2 regions of the Veillonella sp. ICM51a genome follow, and region 2 is predicted to be linked to the other one. Evidence: riboswitches for the same ligand, from Rfam matches in the RefSeq annotation. Region 2 holds a riboswitch; the other holds the start of a gene.
What was found. A riboswitch is a leader RNA that binds a small molecule or an ion and turns the genes downstream of it on or off. The one in region 2 is predicted to bind thiamine pyrophosphate.
Positions count from the first base shown of each region.

Region 1: another riboswitch for thiamine pyrophosphate. It lies ahead of cytX (putative hydroxymethylpyrimidine transporter CytX); the one in region 2 lies ahead of thiC (phosphomethylpyrimidine synthase ThiC).

Region 1 covers NZ_JAPX01000036.1:103,914-107,339, forward strand. Annotated here, with positions in the region: gene thiM (hydroxyethylthiazole kinase) at 1-472, opposite strand, end outside; gene thiD (bifunctional hydroxymethylpyrimidine kinase/phosphomethylpyrimidine kinase) at 474-1,319, opposite strand; TPP riboswitch at 1,383-1,477, opposite strand; TPP riboswitch at 1,559-1,664, shown strand; gene cytX (putative hydroxymethylpyrimidine transporter CytX) at 1,717-2,916, shown strand; gene HMPREF1504_RS06670 (ATP-binding cassette domain-containing protein) at 2,962-3,426, opposite strand, start outside.
Region 2 covers NZ_JAPX01000033.1:12,945-16,370, reverse strand. Annotated here, with positions in the region: gene HMPREF1504_RS05730 (zinc ribbon domain-containing protein YjdM) at 1-258, shown strand, start outside; gene HMPREF1504_RS05725 (phosphatidylglycerophosphatase A) at 358-870, shown strand; gene HMPREF1504_RS05720 (cysteine hydrolase family protein) at 874-1,419, shown strand; TPP riboswitch at 1,477-1,583, shown strand; gene thiC (phosphomethylpyrimidine synthase ThiC) at 1,663-2,967, shown strand; gene HMPREF1504_RS05710 (superoxide dismutase) at 3,130-3,426, shown strand, end outside.

The sequences.
Region 1 (3,426 bases), on a different contig from region 2:
CGCCCTTACCTAACGGAGAGTTTTCATCCTTATTATCAGAACTCAGTACATCATAAACAGCCTTAACTTCGCTTTGATTGCCTCGTAATAACGAAATAGAACCAGTCTTAATCAAATCTAAGACCACCGACAATCGGTAAGCTCCTGCATGACAGCCCACAGGATCAAGAATAATTGGTACATCATATTCCTTCGCTAGTTTAATAGCCTCTTTATAGTAACCAACCTTCTCAGGTGTAAGTGTCCCAATATTGATGAGCAGTGCTGATGCATACACAATAAGATCCTTTAAATCTTCACTACATTCGCTCATGATGGGCGATGCTCCAATGGCTAGTAGTCCATTAGCAGTAAAGGTTCGTACCACATCATTGGTAATACAAATCACGAGAGGATTTCGATGACGCAATGTTTCTAATATATTAAGTTCTGTCCCTGTTTGGCCAGTCATATATGGATTTTCATGAGTCATATTACAGTCTCCTCTCATCGTTTTTCAAAAGCTCATCCATTGTTTCAGTTCCATTCGCCAATAAACCATAGGCCATGTGGTTAACTGGGCCACACCCATTGCCTAACGCTGGATTGTACTTAATAGCAAGAGCAATATAGTCCTTGGCAATACCGATGGCATCCATTACATCACGGCCTTTAGCAAGCTCCGCTGTAATAACCGCTGAGAAGGTACAGCCCGTACCATGAGTATGCACCGTATCATATTTGGGGCTCGTCCACGTACGAATATTACCATCTTTAGTGAAAGCATAATCCGTTGCATCTTCACCGATGTGCCCGCCTTTAATGATGACCACTTGAGGACCTAAGTCTTGTAAGATACGATTGGCCGCCGTTGTGATATCGCTTTCACAAGTGATAGACATATCGGCTAAGACCTCTGCCTCACTGCGATTTGGAGTGATAACCGTTGCGGTAGGAATCAGTTTAGATTTTAAGAAATGTACCGCCTCATCTGATACGAGTCGATCACCGCTAGTGGCAATCATAACGGGATCCATTACATACGGAATTCCCTTACTCACATAAGGATAGATGAGATCCATCATCTCCGGCAAGGCAATCATGCCCGTCTTAACAGCTTGGGGCATAATATCTGAGTACACATCGTGTAACTGTTTTTCTATACTCTCTAAGGATAGATGTTCTACGTGATGAACACCCGTTGTATTTTGAGCTACCACGGACGTAACCACGGCCATGCCGTATACGTTACGGCTTTGAAAAGATTTTAAATCAGCCATAATGCCAGCGCCACCGCTTGGGTCAGTACCAGCAATTGTCAATGCAGTATGTAATTTCATAATACCTCCAAACATATAAAAACGAGACCACTCCAAATGGAATGGTCTCGTAATAGTTTAGTATTATGTTGCACTCCACTTTCCTACGCCAGTATTATCTGGATCAGGTCTAGGGTTTTGAATGGTCAATCTCAGCAAAAGCACCCCTAGTGGCAATATATTTTTATACTCTAGTTATAACATCATTATACAATCTATGCAAGAAAATAATTGACGGGGTTCTCTTAACAGCCTATAATGAAGCCATAACGGGGTGCTCACATGAGTGGGCTGAGAGTAAGCTAATGCTTTAACCCATAACCTGATTTGGATAATGCCAACGTAGGGAACATAGAGGATTAATAGCCGAGTTCCTATGAACTCGGCTTTTTCTATGACTCCTTGGCAAGGAGGACGTATGAAAGACACACACATTACACAACCACAGTTCGCCATGATATGGTTTGGTGCCGCTCTATCTATAGCGGAAATTATGACAGGAACCTATCTGGCCCCCTTAGGACTCACCCAAGGTCTATATGCCATCATCTTAGGACATATCATCGGCGGCATACTGCTCTTTGGGGCTGGCCTCATCGGTGGACGTTTGCGGCAAGGCAGTATGAATACTACCGCCTTCAGCTTTGGCCCACTAGGGGCTAAAGGCTTTGCCTTTTTAAATATGCTTCAACTTATCGGCTGGACTAGCATCATGATCTACGATGCTATGCTAGCCTTACAAGAACTAGCACCTCTATCTCCTATAATTTGGACGATAGCTATTGGCGCGCTTGTCATCTTGTGGCTTTTCATTGGCCTCCACAATACGGGCTATATTCAAGCTATCGTATCCGTTCTATTGTTAGGCCTCACCCTTTACATGGGTGCTCACATGATATCGCAGTGGCCTAGTGAAGGTGTCATTCTAACTAGCGGTAACATGAGTTTCATCGCTGCCCTTGAATTATCTATCGCCATGCCACTATCTTGGCTACCTCTCATCAGTGATTATACCCGTGAAAGTAAAAAACCTTTCTCCGCATCACTTACAAGTGCTACAGTCTACACTGTAACAAGTATCGTTATGTACACCTTAGGTCTTAGTGCCGCTATCTTTGGCGGCGGCGACTCCATCATTACTATCATGATGAATGCAGGACTTGGCCTTGCGGGCCTCATCGTTATTATTTTCTCTACCGTAACTACAACCTTTATGGACGCTTACTCTGCAGGCGTATCTAGTACGACTATCTACAAGAGTGCATCTAGTAAAGGCATCGCCGTCATCGTAACTATTGTCGGCACCATCGCTGCCATTCTATATCCAATGGATGATATTACAGACTTCCTATACCTCATCGGCTCTGTATTTGCGCCGATGATTGCCATTCTTTTGGCGGACTACTTTATCAATCGCCAACAAGTACAAACATTATCCGCTTATCTCGTACGAGGTCTTATTTGGGCCGTATCCGTTGGTTTATACCACTATATGTTACATAGTGAAAGCACAATAGGTGCTACATTACCAGCCTTTACAATGGCATTTGTCGTTACAGCTATCGTTGGCTTCATAAGTCATACAGAAAACTCATCTGTCGAAATAAAACAACACTAAAACAAAAACACCTTCATAAGCAATCATGCTTATGAAGGTGTTTTACTATTCAGGTATAATAATTTGTCCGTCTTCACAGTTCCAGTGTCTATCACCAACTGCATCAGCTTCGCTTTCATCATGGGTCACCCATACACATGGCACGTCCCATTCACGAATGATGGAAACCAGATCCACACGCACTTGTTTCCGAAGGTTCCAATCTAATGCAGATAAAGGTTCATCAAGAAGCAATATAGTTGGTTTTGAATAGAGTGCACGACCTAAAGCCACACGTTGTTGTTCACCACCAGATAAGCGCCCCGCCTTAGTGTTACGGTATTTTTCTAATCCTAAACGTTTTAATAGAGAATCACACATATCAGGTGTGCCTCGTTTACTATATGTAATATTGTGTTCCACGGATAAATGAGGAAATACGATATTGCCTTGTGGCATATATCCTACCTGACGCTCTTGAGCTGGCACCCATATATTTTGATCTCGGTCAACCCATGTTCGTTCATCGCA
Region 2 (3,426 bases):
GAATGGACAGCGGCTGACGCACAAGCTGCAGCTGAAGCAGGTATCATTCGCGATGCTAACGGCAATGAACTAGCTGATGGCGATACCGTTGTTGTTGTAAAAGACCTCAAAGTAAAAGGCGCTGGCGTATTGAAACAAGGTACGCGTGTTAAAAACATTCGCCTCATTTCTGATGCGAGCGACGGACACGATATTGATTGCAAAATCGATGGTTTTGGTGCGATGGCATTGAAATCTGAAATGGTTAAGAAAATCTAATCATGGAATCCCTACCGATAGAACGTCGGTAGGGATTTTTTCGTGGTATAATCAAGGTATAATGTGTTACGTAAATTTGTATAATTTTGAGGAGCAATTATGATATCTCAGGAGGAATTAAAGGCGTGTACGTATAATTTATTAAAGGAACGAGGCGTTACCGTTCAGGACATTGCAGATATTGTGATGATGATTCAACAACCATATATTCCTGATTTGACGATGGACGAGTGCGTAGAGAGTGTACAGGCCGTACTTGAAAAACGAGAAACACAAAATGCCATCATTACGGGCATAGAATTGGATAGATTGGCGGAGCAGAAGAAATTATCTGAGCCATTACAAAGTATCATGACTCGTGATGAAGCGTTGTTTGGTATTGATGAAATCCTCGCTTTATCCATTGTGAATTTATACGGATCTATTGGATTTACGAACTATGGTTATATTGATAAGGTAAAACCGGGCATTGTTAAAAATCTAGATAGTCAAGTTGATAGTCATTGCAATACGTTTCTTGATGATTTAGTTGGTGCCGTGGCGGCCGCTGCAGCAGGTCGCATTGCCCATAATACGCCGAATCGGGTGCACCATGTCGTTGTGGAGGGATAGAACATGAACGTTTTAGTCGTAATTGATATGCAACATGATTTTGTGGATGGCTCTCTTGGTTCTCCAGAGGCTCAGGCCATCGTGGATACTGTACGTCAAAAAATTGCATCCTTTGATGGACCAGTTATTTTTACACGAGATACTCACGATACTAATTATCTTGAAAGCCAAGAAGGTCAGCATTTGCCAGTTATGCATTGTGTGAAAGATACGATTGGTTGGCAAATTATGGAGAGCCTCATTACGGCCGCAGAAAAACGCAATACCATCCATCCGTACTTTATCATTGATAAACCTAATTTTGGATCTTCTGAATTGGTTACGCGCTTGCAAGGTATGAATACAGCTGAGCCTATTGAAAGTATAACTTTGGTCGGTGTTTGTACAGATGTGTGCGTTGTGTCGAATGCCATATTGTTGAAAGCTGGCTTGCCAGAGGTTCCTATTCATGTAGATCCTAATTGCTGTGCAGGGGTTACTGAGGAAAGCCATGAAGCAGCATTATTAACTATGCGTCAATGTCAGATTGAAGTAACAGATGATTTGTAATAGAGGTATAGATTGAAATATTAGTTAAATAGTGATATGCTATACACAATTACATAGCAGAGTATGCAAGGGAGCCTATGAGATAGGCTGAGAAAGGGCTGTTAGCACCTGACCTTTGACCTGATCGGGATCATGCCCGCGTAGGAAGCACGCAAAACCATTCAAGGGTATCGATCATATTATATCGATACCCTTTTTCTTGTGTACAAAGCTAAAAGGTTTTATTCAATAGGAGGACATATTATGTTTTACACTCAATTGGAAGCCGCACAAAAAGGCTTTGTTACGGATGCGATGAAAATTGTAGCAGAAAAGGAACGCATGGATGTAGAGCAATTGCGAGCGCTAGTTGCTTTAGGACAAGTTGTTATTCCCTGTAATAAGAATCATACTTGTATCGATCCAGAGGGCATCGGTAAAGCATTGCGCACGAAAATAAATGTGAATCTTGGCACATCCAGAGACGTTACCGATTATGATAGTGAAATAGAAAAGGTAAATTGGGCGATTCAACTTGGTGCTGAATCGATTATGGATTTATCTACTCATGGTGATACACGTATTTTTAGACGAAAATTAACTAGCGAATGTAAAGCCATGATTGGTACTGTACCAGTATATGACAGCGTTATACATCATCAACGGGATTTGGCAGAACTTACTGCTGAGGATTTCTTAGATACTATCCGTCTCCATGCAGAGGATGGGGTGGACTTTGTAACCTTACATTGTGGTATTACGCGTCAAACTATTGAGCAAATTAAAAAGCATAAACGTAGACTCAACATCGTTAGCCGTGGTGGTAGTCTTATCTTTGCATGGATGAGCATGACGGGTAAGGAAAACCCATTCTATGAACATTTTGATGATATTTTAGATATTTGCCGTGAGTATGATGTAACTATTTCTTTGGGTGATGCTTGTCGACCAGGCTGTTTAGCAGATGCTACGGATGTATGTCAAATTGAAGAACTGGTACGACTTGGTGAATTGACTAAACGCGCTCGAGCTAAAGGTGTGCAAGTGATTATTGAAGGCCCAGGTCATGTGCCACTTAACCAAATTCAAGCGAATATGGAAATTGAGGAAACGCTATGTGGCGGAGCTCCGTTTTATGTGTTAGGCCCATTGGTGACAGATATTGCACCTGGCTATGATCATATAACAGCTGCCATTGGTGGTGCTGTGGCGGGCATGCATGGGGCGTCCTTTCTTTGTTATGTAACGCCGGCAGAGCATTTGGCATTGCCTAATGCAGACGATGTGAAAGAAGGTATTATGGCTTTCAAAATAGCAGCCCATGCAGCGGATATAGCACGTGGCATACCAGGTGCCCGTGATAAGGATGATGCGATGGCTGATGCTAGACGCGTACTAGATTGGGAGGCGCAATATGCGTGTGCACTTGATCCTCAACGTGCTCGCAATATTCGTGAAAGCCGAGCTCCAGAGGAGGGGCATAGTGAAACTTGTAGTATGTGTGGTAAATTCTGTGCTGTTCGTAGCATGAATAAGGCTTTGAATAGCGAATATATTGATATTCTGTAATAAATGTTGGTCATATATTGACGTTTATCTATATAGATAGTACAATATGCAAAGAATGATAATTCATATCAATGAAATACCGATGCAGGTGCATCGAATCGCTTTCACAAGAACGATACTAGTTAAGATATCGTTCGTGCCCTAATTAAAAGGAGGACTATTATGAAACCTTTCGAACTCGCACCATTACCATATGCTTATGATTATCTAGAACCTGTTATCGATGCAGAGACGATGAAACTGCATCATGATAAGCATCACCAAGCGTATGTTAATAATTTGAATGCAGCCATCGCTAAATACCCGGATCTTGCCTATGGTTGCGTAGATTGTATTCTCGGCGATATTGCCAATGTGCCAGAGGATATCCGTCAAGCGGTTATCAACAATGGTGGGGGTCATAAAAACCACACCATGTTTTGGGATATCATGACAAAACCTGATACATCTAAATTGCAA